DNA from 2 places in the Luteimonas yindakuii genome. Region 2 is predicted to be linked to the other one. Evidence: predicted binding sites of a transcription regulator. Region 2 holds the regulator's gene; the other holds the start of a gene.
What was found. The regulator FliA, encoded in region 2, starts transcription of late flagellar genes. The targets are predictions, from matches to a motif close to TAAAGTTTNNCNNNCNNNGGCCGATAA.
Positions count from the first base shown of each region.

Region 1: the regulator FliA is predicted to act here: its motif matches at 1,936-1,962, upstream of E5843_RS06510 (GGDEF domain-containing protein).

Region 1 covers NZ_CP039383.2:1,420,819-1,428,211, reverse strand. Annotated here, with positions in the region: gene E5843_RS06525 (hypothetical protein) at 1-391, opposite strand, end outside; gene E5843_RS06520 (lipocalin family protein) at 562-1,059, shown strand; gene E5843_RS06515 (hypothetical protein) at 1,132-1,881, opposite strand; gene E5843_RS06510 (GGDEF domain-containing protein) at 1,999-3,309, shown strand; gene E5843_RS06505 (ferritin-like domain-containing protein) at 3,351-3,863, opposite strand; gene E5843_RS06500 (MBL fold metallo-hydrolase) at 4,040-4,909, shown strand; gene E5843_RS06495 (hypothetical protein) at 4,979-6,241, opposite strand; gene E5843_RS06490 (NAD(P)H-quinone oxidoreductase) at 6,472-7,393, opposite strand, start outside.
Region 2 covers NZ_CP039383.2:1,547,238-1,554,630, forward strand. Annotated here, with positions in the region: gene E5843_RS07075 (chemotaxis protein CheA) at 1-736, opposite strand, end outside; gene E5843_RS07080 (protein phosphatase CheZ) at 741-1,349, opposite strand; gene cheY (chemotaxis response regulator CheY) at 1,346-1,738, opposite strand; gene E5843_RS07090 (RNA polymerase sigma factor FliA) at 1,767-2,519, opposite strand; gene E5843_RS07095 (P-loop NTPase) at 2,516-3,385, opposite strand; gene flhF (flagellar biosynthesis GTPase FlhF) at 3,372-4,868, opposite strand; gene flhA (flagellar biosynthesis protein FlhA) at 4,906-6,990, opposite strand; gene flhB (flagellar biosynthesis protein FlhB) at 6,987-7,393, opposite strand, start outside.

The DNA of each region.
Region 1 (7,393 bases), 130 kb from region 2:
CAGGCGTGGCGTCGTCGCCGGTGGCGTCCCGCCGCTGCTCGCGGGCCGCGTCCTGGCCGGTGAGCGGATCGAAGACGCGTTCTCCGTCCAGCTCCAGCCATTCGACGTCGCCCTGCAGGCCGAAGTGGCAGCGTGCCGTGGCTTCGCGCAAGGCGCCGCCTTCGGCCCCTGCCACCCGCAGGCCGCTGCCGGCAGGCCACGTCACCAGGAAGCCGTCGTCGCCTTCGGCCGCCTGCGCCTGCGGCTCGGGAATCACCGCCGAGCCGGAATCGGCCAACACCTGCGCAAGCATGCGTTCGCATGCCACCACCGCGTCGCGTTCGGCCCAGCGTTCGGCCGAGCAGCCGGTCAGGATCACGCCCGCTGCCAGCGCTTGGATCCAGATCTTCATAGCGACAACCTCGTTCAATCCAGGGCCATGCCCGATGCCTTCACGTTAGCGCGGCGGCGCCTCCAACCCGTTGCCGCGGCCATCACATCGAGGGCGGGAGATCGGCCGATGCATGCGGCCGGTTCACCCGGGATGGCCTAGACAGGGCGTTCCCCACAAGAGAACTCCTGATGAGCCACCACGACGAACCCGCCACCGTGCCGTCGGTCGACCTGCAGCGGTACCTCGGTACCTGGTACGAGATCGCCCGCCTGCCAATGCGCCACGAGCCCGAGGACTACCGCGACATCACCGCCACCTACAGCCTTCAGGACGACGGCAAGGTGCGCGTGGCCAACCGGGCGATCGACGGCAAGGGCGAGCCGCAGGAAGCCATCGGCGAGGCGACTCCGGTCGACGACACCAACAGCCGGCTCAAGGTGAGCTTCCTGCCCGACGGCCTGCGCTGGATTCCCTTCACCAAGGGCGACTACTGGATCCTGCGGCTGGACCCGGAGTACCGCATCAGCCTCGTCGGCAGCCCGGACCGCAAATATCTGTGGCTGCTGGCGCGCGAGCCGCGGATCGACGCGGTGACCCGCGAGGATTACCTCGCCACCGCCCGCGAGCACGGCTTCGAACTGGCCGACCTGATCGACACCCCCCAGGGCGGCTCGCCTGCCCCGTGAGGGGATCGGCCCGGCGCTCAGCGGATCGCAACCGAGCGGCCCGCATGCGTTCCGGCGCGCCGGCAGCGCCGGTCAGGCGTCGCTGCCCGCGGCGTCCCCGGCCGCGCCGGCATCATCGGCACGCAGCGTGCGTTGCACGCGCCCGCCCGCATCGAGGAAGTCGATCCTCGCCGCTCCGTCCTCGTCGACGCGGAACTGCAGCCGGGTCTTGCCGTCGCCGTCGCGCAACTGCAGCGCGGCCATGCCGTCATGCGTGCGACCCACGAACAGCCGCGGCACCAGCGGCTGCGCGCCCGCGGCGAATTCCTGCTGGGCGGCGGCCCGCTCGGCCTTGGGCAGCGCACGGATGCGCTCCATGGCCTGCAACAGCTCCTCGATCGGCGTGTCGCCGACGTCGTTGATGGTGAGGCCGGATTCGTAGCCACCGCCGAATTGCCGCACGCTCAGCCCTAGCGCCTGATCGCGGTGGTAGGGATCGAAACTGAGGTGCCCGGTGGTCACCGGCCTGCCGTCCTCGCCCGCCTCGCCGCGGAACACCAGCCCGCCGGTCTCGGTGCCTTCGTCGTTGTAGAAGATCATTCCCGCCACGCCGCGGTCGAACGGGAACTCGCGACCCTTGACGATCCCGCCGGGGAAGCGTTCGCGCCCGGATACGGTCATCCGCAATGTTCCGTCGGGTTCGCGCACGTTGATCCGCTGCACATCGATTTCGTCGAACGTCGCGGTGCGGGTTTCACGCGCGCCGGTCAGCAGGATGGCGGCCAGCGCCACCGTCAACGCACCCGAGTACACCACCAGGAACCGTTCCGAATACCGCCGCATGGCCGACCCTCCGCGAATGGAGCGCGGAGGATACGACGCACGGTGGCGCCGGGCTCAAGTCCGGCCGGGCACGGCCGATAGCGGCTGCGAACCCTGCGACGATCCGGACCCCGCGGCATGCACGTCCTCCCTCTGCGACCGCCCTCGGCGGCGCTGCCGCAACGCATCCTGCTGGTGGAGAACTCGCGCAGCTATACGCGGATGGTGGCCGAGGCCATCGAACAGAAGCTCGGGCTGCCGGTCACGGTGGCGGCCACCCTCGCCGAAGCCCGCGACGCGCTGGAGTCGCACGACGACTGGTTCCTCGCCCTGACCGGGCTGGTGCTGGCGGATGGCAACCGCGACGCGGTGGTGGACTTCTTCCTCGATCGCGGCCTGCCGACGGTGGTGGTCAGCGGCGTCTATGACGAGGACCTGCGGCGGCGCGTGCTGCGCCGGCAGATCATCGACTTCGTGCTCAAGAACGCGCCGGGCAGCCTCGACTACCTGCTGTGGCTGGTGCAGCGCCTGGAACGCAACCGGCGGGTCTCGGCGCTGGTGGTGGACGACTCTTCCTCGGCGCGGGCCTACGCGGCCGCGCTGCTCGAACTCTATGGCTACACCGTGGTGGAGGCCGCCGATGGCGACGCCGCACTCGCCGCGCTGGAGGCGGATTCGACGATCCGGCTGGCCGTGGTCGACCAGGAGATGCCCGGCATGCAGGGCATCGAACTGGCGCGGCGCATGCGCAGCGTGCGCACCCGCGACCGGCTTGCGGTGATCGGCGTGTCGGGCAATGAGGATCCGGGCCTGGTCGCGCATTTCCTCAAGAACGGCGCCAACGACTTCCTGCGCAAGCCGTTCTCGCGCGAGGAATTCTTCTGCCGCGTCTCGCAGAACATCGACCAGCTCGAGCTGATCGGCAGCCTGCAGGATCTCGCCACGCGGGATTTCCTCACCGGCCTGCCGAACCGTCGCCACTTCCTCGAACAGAGCGAACGGATGCTGGCGAAGCTGCTGGCGGAAGGCGAAGCGGTCACCGTGGCGATGCTCGACATCGACCATTTCAAGCACATCAACGACACCTGGGGCCACGACGCCGGCGACCAGGCGCTGCGTGCGATCGCGGCCGCCGTGGCCGGCCATGCGCGGCCGCAGGACCTGGTGGCGCGCTTCGGCGGCGAGGAGTTCTGCATGCTGGTGCCGGGGCTCGCGCGCGACGATGCGCACGCCTACTTCGAGGGCCTGCGCCACCGGATCGACACGCTGCAGATCATGGTCAACGAGGAGGAAGTGCGGGTGACGGTGAGCATCGGCATCACCATGGCCACGCCGCAGGACAACCTGAGCCGTCTGCTCTGCGAGGCCGACCGCTGCCTCTATCTGGCCAAGGCCGCGGGACGCGACCGGGTCCAGCCGAGCTGGACGCCTGCCGCGTCCGCGGCCTGACGCCGGGACGCGACACGGGCATATGAGTCCGCCTGGGGCGGTTACTTCTTCGCGGTGACGCCCGGTGCTTCCGAGCGCGCCAGGAACTCGCGGGTGGTTTCCGGCAGGTGCTCGAGCAGCCACTCGGACATGGCGATTTCCTGCTGCAGGATCTGCTCGCAGGCACGCTGCGTCTGCGTGTCGCCGACCGCGCCGGCGGCGGCGATCAGCGTGGTGTACGAGGCGATCTCCATGTTCTCGAACACGTAGCTGGCCATCGAGCCCTTCACGATCTCGTCGGACACGGTCATGCCGCCGATGGCCTGGCCCATCGCGGCGATCTTGCCCATGGTGTCCTTGACCGCCGAGGTGGAGCCACCGAGGCGCTCGATGCACTGTTGCAGCAACTGCTGCTGGCCCAGCGTTTCCTGCAGGTGCTCCTCGATCCGCGCCTTCAGCTTCGGATAGTTCTCGATACGTCCGGCCTGCGCCTTGAGCATGCTCTCGGCCTGCAGCTCCATCGCATGCGCATCGCGCAGCCAGTCGAGCAGGTGTTCGTGCGCTTCGGTGGTCATGATGGATCTCCGCAACGGGGGGAGATGCACTCTCCCGCCCCCGGCGTGAACAGTCCGAGATGGAATGGCGGACAGGACCGGGCAAAGTGGACCTGGAGCCAGCGTGTGCCACGCCGGTTCACCGCAAGCCGACCTGCACGCGCCCATGCTCGGCCTTTCGCTTGCGGGAGCGGGCCATGGCAATCCGCGTGCACCACCTCAACTGCATCTCCACCTGCCCGCTGGGCGGCCGCCTGATGGATGGGCGCTCGCGCACCGTGCTCGAGCGCGGTCACCTGGCCTGCCATTGCCTGCTGGTGGAAACACCGGACTGCCTGGTGCTGGTGGATACCGGCTTTGGCCTGCTCGACGTCGCCGACCCGAAGACCCGGCTCAGCCGGTTCTTCCTGACCCTGCTGCGCCCGGAATTCCGCGAGCAGATGACCGCGGTGCGGCAGGTCGAACGCCTTGGTTTCAACGCTGCCGATGTGCGCCACATCCTGCTGTCGCATCTCGATTTCGACCACGCCGGCGGGCTCGACGATTTCCCGCGTGCCACGGTCCACATGCTCGCCCGCGAGCGCGAGCACGCGCTACAGCAACGCAGCTGGCTCGATCGCCAGCGCTTCCGGCCGCAGCAATGGTCGAGCCAACCACGCTGGCGCACCTACGAACCCGACAGCGGTGGCCGGTGGCACGGCTTCGAAGGCGTGCGCTCCCCCGACGGGCTGCCGCCGGAGATCCTGCTCGTGCCATTGCCCGGGCACACCCACGGCCATGCGGGCATCGCCATCGATGCCGGTGAACGCTGGAAGTTCCTGGCGGCCGACGCGTACTTCCACATCGGCGAGATGGAGGCCACGCCCGGCTGCCCGCCTGGACTGCGCTTCTACCAGTGGATGATGGAACTCGACCGCGACGCGCGCCTGCACAACCAGGACCGTCTGCGCGCGCTATGCCGCGACGCACGCGACATCGACGTCTTCTGCTCGCACGATATCGCCGAGTTCGAACTGCTCAGCGGCCGCTCGGCGCGCCTGCCGGGGGAAGGCTTCATGGACCACTGAGGGCACGGCATCCGTTTGCCGCAGCGGCGCGAGCTGCCGGGATCGGGCGGCCGAACCCACTGCCGGCGATCAACCCGGCAAGCGCAGGAACGATCTCATTTCCTCGGGCGCTTCGTTGATGGCTTCGCGCACCGCGAGAACATTGGCCCAGAAGGAAACCGACCCTTGCTGGTTCTGCAGCAGGTTGTCGAGGACCAGGCGCAGCCGCTCCATGGTGCCGACGTCATGGCATAGCTGCGCGCGGTGACGCCTGGTGACCTCGGAGATATTCGGTCGCAATGAGTGCGCATCGAGGTCGACCCAGGTGATCCCGGTGAACTCGGGCTTGGCGCCGCGCGTCAGCCAGCGGAAGAAACCCAAGACGCGTGTCTCGCGCTGAAACTCCGGCGCGGTGCCTCCGCCAAGGGACTCTTCGACGAATTCGCGTTCCATGGCCCTCACCAAGGTGGCCTTCAGGTCATCCCCGGTCCGGTCATCCCAATCGCAGGAACCCGAGCCGGTGGAGACGAGCTGCTGTCTGCTGTGCTGCGCGTTGCTGCCCTGGGTCCAGAGGACCAGTTTGTGATCCCGGGTAACGACCAGCGTACTGATGCCGATGTGGTCGGCCATCCGTGATTGCGCCAGCGGCAGCAGCGGCCAGCTGGGTCCGTCCCTCGATGCGAGTGGAAAAAGTTGGTCACAACCGGAGAACACGATCTCCGGATCCTCATGCAGGGTTTCCAGACAGCGCGTTGATGCCTCGTTGGTCAACAGCGAATGGAAATAACCGACCTGGTGAACGCGCACCATCGATCGCGAGGGCGAAACGCCGTCCGACAACCCGAGTTTTGTCTCATTGACGAGCACGCGTGGCGGCACCGAGCGAAGCGACTGGCGCGCGTGGCAGCGCAGCAGCGTTTCCAACGCCGGCGCGTGGCCCCTGAGCCGCGCATCCACTTCCTGACGTTTGCCTGTGTCTTCCACCATCGACAGCGCATGTGTGCGCAACCAGCGGTCAACCGCCGTGGACCGCACCACCGCCTCGCGAAGATGGGGCACGCGGGTAACGACATGCCCGTCATCGACCTCCCCTGGTGAGGGAACCACACGTTCGAGAAGTTGATCCACGAAACTGTCCTGCCGCTCCACGACGATCAACGAAGGCGCGCGCGCAGCCCGTGCCAATGACCAGGCTTCGCGTCCCAATCCGACGAAGCCCGCAACCAGCGACAGCCAGGCGCCGGACGTAAAGTCGTGATAGCCCAGCCAGGTTGCCAGCGCGAGTAGTGCCATTGAAATCGCAACGCCGTACCAGCTGCGTGCCTGCAATGTGCGGATAGCAAACAGGTTCACCTGTGCCACGGTTGTGGACCACCCCCGCCCGCCCCATCGCCAGCGCCTTTCTGCTTGCGAGCCACCGCTTCCGGTTCCGTCCATCAACTCCCCCTTTCGGCGGAGGATACCTCGCGCGGGAATCGCGACCAGTAGGCACTGCAGGACGAGTTGACCGCGGCAGATCCAAGTCCCAGCACCATGCGCTCACGCAGCCAGTGGAAAGACCGTTCCGGCGGACGCCGCGTACCTCAGGTCACCAGCACCACCTTGCCGGTATGCCTGCCGCTTTCGAGCCAGGCATGCGCCTGCGCAGCCTGCTCCAGCGGGAACGTGCGGTCCACGACCGCGCGTACGCGGCCGGCTTCCACCCAGGGCCACACGACGCGTTCGACCTCGGCCGCCAGCCGCGCCTTCTCGTCGGCACTGCGCGGGCGCAGCAGCGAGCCGGTCAGCACCGCCTGCTTGCGCATCAGCGCAGCCACCGGCAGCTGCAGGTCATTGCCGCCCTGCGCGGCGATATAGACGATGCGCCCGCCCGGCTTGAGTGCGTCCAGCGTCGACGCCAGGTACGGCGCGCCGACCATGTCGAGCGCGACATCGACGCCGCCCGCGTCGATCGCGATCTGCCCGAAGTCCTCGTGGCTGGTATCGACGGCGACATCCGCGCCCAGCCTGCGCGCCGCTTCCGCCTTCGCGGCGCCACGGCCGGTGGCAATCACCCGCGCCCCGGCGGCCTTCGCCATCTGGATCGCCGCGACGCCGATGCCCGACGTCGCGCCGTGCACCAGCAACGTCTCGCCAGCCCGGAGCGCGCCGTGTTCGAACACGTTGGCGTACACGGTGAACAGCGTCTCCGGCAGCGCGGCCGCCTGCACGGCGTCGAGCTCCTTCGGCCACGGCAACACATGGCGTGCGTCGACCAACGCATGGGTCGCGTACCCACCCCCGCCCAGCAGCGCGCACACGCGGTCGCCTGCACGCCAGCGGCCGGCGCCGACCACCACTTCGCCGGCGATCTCGAGGCCGAGCGTGGCTGGCGACCCCGGCGGCGGCGGATAGCGGCCCTCGCGCTGCAGGGTGTCGGGCCGGTTCACGCCTGCTGCCAGCACCCGCACGAGCAGCTCGCCTTCCGCCGACACCGGCATGGGTACCTGCACTGCGTGCAATGCA
Region 2 (7,393 bases):
CGACGATCGCATCGAGGCGTCGCGTGTCCACGCGCACGGTGTGTTCGCGCTCGGCATTGGCCGATGCATTAGCCGGTTGCGGCGCGGCGGGCCTGGGCGGCACGGCGACGGGCGCCGGCGGCGGTCGCAGGGGTGCCGGCGTGGCCACGGCGGCAGGCACAGCCGCACCGGGAGGCGCCGAGCCATGCAGCTGGTCGAGCAGCGCCTCGAACTCGTCGTCGCTGATCGGTTCGCCACTGGCAACTGCACTGCCCGCGCCCGGTGCCGCATTGCCGTGCAACTGGTCGAGCAGCGCTTCGAATTCGTCGTCGCCGATCATCTCGCCGTTGGCGGCGGGGGCGAGCCCCGACGCCGTGGCGACCGGACCCAGCGAGAAACCATTGACCACCGCGGCCGGGGCGCGCGGGACGTCGCCGCCGTTCTCGATCGCGTCGACCATCGCCTGCAGCCAGTCCAGTGACTGTTGCGCCGCATCGAAATGGCGCGGCTCCAGCGTGGCGTGGCCACTGCGCGCGGCGCCCAGGGTCTCCTCGGCGGCGTGGCAGAGTTCCACCAGCGGGGTGACGCCGAGGAAGCCGGCGCCACCCTTCAGGGTATGGAACGCGCGGAACACCGCGTTCAACTGTTCGCGGTCGCCCGGCGTCTGCTCCAGCGCGACCAGCTGCCCGCCGAGGTCGTCGAGCAGCTCGCGTGCTTCGAGCACGAAGTCGGCGGCGATTTCCGGCGAGGCGTTCACCGCGTCAGAGGCCCAGGTTCGACAGCAGGTCGTCGGCGTCGCTCTGGCCGACGGTGCCGGCATCCAGCCCGCGCACGGCCGGGCCATGGCCGCGTTCGTCGCAGGCCGGCTCGTCCTTCGGCGGCAGGCCGAGCTCGCCGAAGCCCTCGTGCACGCCACGCACGATCGAGGCGACGCGGCGGATGATCTGCCCGCCCAGGTCCTGGTGGCTCTGCGCCAGCGCCATCTCGCGCAGGTTGTCGCGCAGCGCTTCCACGGTACCGGCCTGGGTCTCGTCCAGCGGGCCGTCCTTGAGGCGCGCGACCAGCGCGCGGCTGTCGTCGATCAGGTCGAGCGTGCGGTGCGTGGCCTCTTCGGTCATCGCCACCACATGGTCGAGGCGCGCGCAGGCATCGTCGAGGTTGCCGCCGGACGGCGCCGGGGGCAGGGCATCGAGCGCCTGTTCGAGTTCGCGCGCGAGGCGGCCGAGGCCGTTGACCAGCGTATGCGTGCGCGATGCGGCGATCGCATCCACGTGCTGGCGCCAGGCGTCCTCGTCGCCGCGTTCGAGCGCGTCGAGTGCGTCCTGCAGCAGGCGTGCAACCGGGATGTCGTCGACCACCGGCGTGTTCAAGCACCGCCCCCGAGGCGTTCGAAGACCTTGTTGAGCTTCTCCTCGAGGGTCTGCGCGGTGAACGGCTTGATGATGTAGCCGTTCACCCCGTTCTGTGCCGCCTCGATGATCTGCTCGCGTTTGGCTTCCGCGGTCACCATCAGCACCGGCAGGGCGCGCAGCGCGGCGTCGGCGCGGATCGCGCGCAGCAGTTCGATGCCGGTCATGCCGGGCATGTTCCAGTCGGTGATCACCAGCTCGACCGCGTCCTGGCGCAACACCGCCAGCGCGCTGTGGCCGTCCTCGGCCTCGACGGTGTTGTTGAAGCCGAGGTCGGTCAGCAGGTTCTTGATGATCCGGCGCATCGTCGAGAAATCGTCGACGATCAGGACGCGCATGTTCTTGTTCAAAAGTGGGGCTCCAGTAAAACCGTAGGCATCAGTCGTCGTCGCCGATGCCGGTGTCCGCGAGTTCGAACGCGGTCAGGCGCCCGCGCAGCCGCACCACCGCCTGGCCATGGATCTGGCACACGCGTGATTCGCTGACGCCGAGCACCGCGCCGATCTCCTTGAGGTTGAGTTCCTGCTGGTAGTACAGCGACAGCACCAGCTGCTCGCGTTCCGGCAGCAGGCCGATCGCGGCGGCGAGTTCGCGGCCGAACTCGCCGCGCACCAGCGCGTCCTGCGGGGTCGGGCCGCCGCGCCGCGCGGGCTCGACCTCGCCATGGTCCTCGACATGCGAATCCAGGCTCAGCACCTGGCCGCGCGCGGCGTCCTCCAGCAGGCGCATGTAGTCGGCCAGCGGCAGCCCGAGTTTGTCGGCGACTTCCTGTGCGGCCGCGGCGCGGCCACTGGCCTGCTCGATCGCGCGGATCGCTGCAGCGGCTTCGCGTGCGCGGCGGTGCACGGAACGCGGCACCCAGTCGCCGCGGCGGATCTCGTCGATCATCGAACCGCGGATGCGGATCGAGGCATAGGTCTCGAACGACGCGCCCTGTTCGGCGTCATAGCTGCGCGAGGCCTCGAGCAGGCCGATCATGCCGGCCTGGACGAGGTCGTCGATCTCCACGCTGGCCGGCAGCCGCGCCGCCAGGTGATGGGCGATACGGCGCACCAGTTCGGCGTGCTGGACGATGGGATCGGGCGCGTTGCTGCGCTGGATGTCCTGGTAGTGGCGGGCGGCCATGCTCATGCCGGCACTCCCTGGCGCAGCATCCGCTCGACGAAGAACTCGACATGGCCGCGCGGCGCGGTCGGCGCCTGCCAGCGGGCGGTGCGGCGGGCGATCTCGGTCAGCGCACGCGCCGACGGGCTCGCCGGATAGGCGCGCACCACGGCCTGCTGGCGCTGCACCGACATCCGCAGCCACTCGCACTGCGGCACCGCGCCGAGATAGTTCAGCGACACGTCACCGATGAAGCGCTCGCACACGCGCGACAGTTTCTCGTACAGGCCGCGGCCTTCCTGCGGGCTGCGCACCATGTTGGCGACCACCTGTACCTGGCCGACGCCACGCTCGCGCGCGAGCACCTTGATCAGCGCATAGGCGTCGGTGATCGAGGCCGGCTCGTCGCAGACCACGACCAGCGTGTCCTGCGCGGCCTGGCAGAAGGTGAGCACCGAATCGGTGATCCCGGCAGCGGTATCGACCACCAGCATGTCGAGGTCGCGCTGCAGATCGTTGAAGACGTTGACCAGGCCTGCGTGTTCGGCGGGACGGAGTTCGGCCATGTGCCGGCGGCCGGAGGCGGCGGGGACGATCATCACCCCCGACGGGCCTTCCAGGATCACCTCGTCGAGGCTGCAGCGCCCGGCGACGAGGTCGGCCAGCGTGTGGCGCGGCGAGAGCCCCAGCAGCACGTCGACATTGGCCAGGCCGAGGTCGGCATCCAGCAGCAGCGTGCGCTTGCCGAGCTCCGATAGCGCGATCGCCAGGTTCGCCGACACGTTGGTCTTGCCCACGCCGCCCTTGCCACCGGTGACGGCGAGGGTGCGCACGGGCTGGAGTGCGGGCGGGACGGCGACGGACATCGGCGGCAGGGTCTCAGGCGACAGCATGGGTGTGCTCCGGGGCGGAATGCTCGGATGCCATGGGCTTATCGGCATCGCGGCGGAGATCTTCAAGGCGAAGCACCAGATGGGCGGCATTGGCCCGGCTCAGGTCTTCCGGGATGCGCTGGCCGTCGGTGGTCCAGGTCAGCGGCAGCTGGTGGTCGACCACCACCGACAGCGCGCTGCCGAGGCGGCTGGTCTCGTCGAGCTTGGTCAGCACCACGCCCTGCGGGCGCGCGTGCTCGAAGCGGCGCACCACTTCGTCGAGGTCGGCGAAGTGGGTGTTGGCCGGCAACACCAGCAACGTGCGGACCTGGCGCGCGGCGCGCAGCCAGTTGAGCTGGCCGGCCAGTGCGCGGTCGCGCTGGCTCAGGCCCGCGGTGTCCACCAGCACCAGCCGGTAGTCCTGCAGTTTCTGCAGCAGCTGCAGCAGGCTGGCCTCGCTGTCGGCCTCGTGCACGGCGATGCCGAGCTGGCGGCCGTAGCTGTGCAGCTGTTCGCGGCCACCGATGCGCGCGGTGTCGGTGGTCACCAGCGCGACGTCGCGCGGCTGGTACTGGGCGGCGTACAGCGCGGCCAGCTTGGCGATCGTGGTGGTCTTGCCGGCGCCGGTGGGACCGACCAGGGCGATCACCCCGGCCTCGTGCAGCGGATCGACCGGGCAGATCGGCAGCTTGCGCGAGATCAGGCCCAGCATCAGCCCGCGGGCGCGGTGTTCAGGGGTGTCGGCGGGGATCTGCAGCACCACGTCGCGGGTGATGCCGGCATCGAAGCCGTAGTCCTCCAGCAGGTCCATCATCTGTGCGCGCACCGGCGAGCCGCGCAGGCGTTCGTCGGTGAGGCGGGCCATCTCGCGCTCGATCATGGTGCGCATCTGCGCCAGTTCGTCGCGCATGCGCGCCAGTTCGCCGTCGCTGGCGGGCGCCGGCGGCGTCGGGACTGCGGCGAGCACCGGCGCCGGCGGCTCGGGTGCAGGGGCTGGGCGGTCGTCGACCGGGGCCACCGGCGGACGCGTGCGCGCCAGCAGTTCGGCGAAGGCGGGGCCGTCGAATTCGTCGCCTGCGTCGCGGGCCCTGGCGGCTGACGTGGGTTCGGCGACCGCAGCTGCGGCCCGGCGCGGCGTGGCACGCGGTGTGGCCGGTGCCGCCATGGCGGCGACCGCTGGCGCTGGCGCCACCGGCGCGGGGGTGGAGGTGCCCGTGACCGGCGCGGTCGTCGTGGCGGGCGCGAGTTCACGCAACCAGCGTTCTGCCGGCGCGAGCGGCCGTTCCGGCGCGACCACCGCAGGTGCCGGTGCTTCGGCCGGCGGGCGCGGCTGCGCCTCGAGGGCGCGCTGCAGGCAGGCTTCGTCGTAGTTGCTGGCCGCCACGATCTCCACGCCCTCGTCGGTGCGGCGGTTGGAGAGGATCACGGCATCGGGACCATGGGCGTCGCGCACCATCTGCAGTGCGGTGCGCATGTCGGCGGCGACGAAGCGGCGGATGTTCATGACTGTTGCCCGTGGTTCGAAAGGGGTGACGCGTTGTTCAACTGATCGTGCCCACCAGCTTCAGGCGCCGGTCTTCGGGGACTTCCGTGTAGGCCAGCACCGACAACCCGGGCACGCTGTGGCGGACCAGGCGCGCCAGCGCGGCGCGCACCTGGCTGGGCACCAGCACCACGGCCGGTTCGTTCCTGGCCTCCTGCTGGCCCGCGCAATCGGCGAGGCTCTGCTGCAGGCGTTCGGCGAGGCCCGGTTCCAGTGCGGCACCGGCGCCCTGTGCGGAGTCCTGCAAGACGCGTTCCAGCGTCGGCGCCAGCGTGTACACCGGCAGTTCGGTGGCCGGCCCGGCGATCTCCTGGACGATGAAGCGGCCCAGCGCGGTGCGCACCGCGGCGGTGAGCTGGGTGGGGTCCTGGGTGTGCGCGGCGTGCTCGACCAGCGACTCGGCGATGCGCCGCAGCTGGCGCACCGGGATGCGCTCGATCAGCAGGTTCTGCAGCACGCGCACCACCACCGACAGCGGCAGCGACTTCGGGGTCAGGTCCTCGGCGAGTTTCGGCGTGCTGCGCGCAAGCGTCGCCAGCAATTGCTGCACTTCCTCGTGGCCCAGCAGTTCCGGTGCCTGCTCTCGCACCAGGTGCGAGAGGTGGGTGGCGACCACGGTGGCGGGATCGACCACGGTGTAGCCGGCGGCTTCGGCCTGGGCACGCTGCAGCGGCAGGATCCACAGCGCGTCGAGCCCGAACGCCGGGTCCTTGCCGGGGATGCCCTCGATCGGATGCAGGGTGCCGCCCGGGTCCAGTGCCAGCAGGCGGTCGGGGTGGATGTCGGCGGTCGCCACCGGCACGCCGTGCACCAGCAGGCGGTAGGCGGTGGGTGCGAGTTCGAGGTTGTCGCGGATATGCACCGGCGGGATCAGGAAGCCGATGTCCTGGGTGAGCTTGCGACGCACGGCCTTGATCCGCGCCATCAGTTCGCCGCCCTGGGCCTTGTCGACCAGCGGGATGAGCCGGTAGCCGACTTCCAGCCCGAGCGGATCGACCGGGCGCAGGTCGTCCCAGCCGAGTTCGGCGGTGGCGGCCTGTTCGGGCGAGGGCAGGGCGGGATCGGGATTGGCGGCGGCGATCGCGGCTTCCGCCTCGCGCTTGCGCATGTACCAGGCCCCGTAGCCCACCAGCGCGGCGAGGCTCAGGAAGGCCAGGTTCGGCATGCCCGGCACGAGGCCGACGACCAGCAGGATCGCGGCGGCGATAGTCAGCGCCTTGTGCTGGCCGAACACCTGGCCGGTGACGGCGCCGCCCATGTCCTGCGAGCGCGAGGCACGGGTCACCAGCAGCGCGACCGCGGACGACACCAGCAGGGCCGGGATCTGCGACACCAGGCCATCGCCGATCGACAGCAGGGTGTAGGTGGCGGCCGCTTCGCCGGCCGGCATGCCGTGCTGGAGCACGCCGATCGCCAGGCCGCCGATCACGGTGACGAACAGGATCAGGATGCCGGCGATGGCATCGCCGCGGATGAACTTGCTGGCGCCGTCCATCGCGCCGTAGAAGTCGGCTTCCTGGCGCACTTCCTCGCGACGCGCCTTGGCTTCCTCGCGGGTCAGCAGGCCGGCATTGAGGTCGGCGTCGATCGCCATCTGCTTGCCGGGCATGGCATCGAGGATGAAGCGCGCGGTCACTTCCGACACGCGCCCGGCGCCCTTGGTGATGACCATGAAGTTGATGATGGTGAGGATCGCGAAGGCGACGATGCCGACCGCGAAGTTGCCGCCCACCACGAACTCGCCGAACGATTCGATCACCTTGCCGGCCGCGTCGGGGCCGTTCTGGCCGTGCAGCAGGATCACGCGGGTGGAGGCCACGTTGAGCGCAAGGCGCAGCATCGTGGTGATCAGCAGCACGATCGGGAAGATGCTGAAGTCCAGCGGGCGCTGCACGTAGATCACCGCCAGCAGCACCACCAGCGAGATCGCGATGTTGAAGCTGAAGAGGATGTCGAGGATGGTCGGCGGCAGCGGCACCACCACCATCGCCAGCAGCGCCAGCACCACCAGCGGCGCGCCAAGGCCATTGCGCAGCATGTCGAAGATGCGCTTCGGGCCCGGCTGCATCAATGCGGCGCTCATCGCGGGGCTTCGCGTGCGCCGTCAGCCTCGTCGACGTCGATGTCGGCAAGCTGCGGCTGCGGCGTGCCGGCCCGCCAGTTGCGCAACTGGTAGACGTAGGAGAGCACCTGGGCAACGGCAGCGTAGAGTTTCACCGGGATTTCCTGGCCGATCTCCGCCTCCCGATACAAGACCCGTGCCAGTGGCGGCGCCGACACCAGCGCGACGCGGTGCTTCTCGCCGACTTCGCGGATGCGCAGGGCCAGTTCGTCGACGCCCTTGGCGACGACCTTCGGCGCGCGCATGTTGCCGCCCTCGTACTTCAGCGCCACCGCGTAGTGGGTCGGGTTGACCACGATCACGTCGGCGGTCGGCACGTCCTCCATCATCCGGCGCTGCGACATCTCCTGCTGCAGCTGGCGGA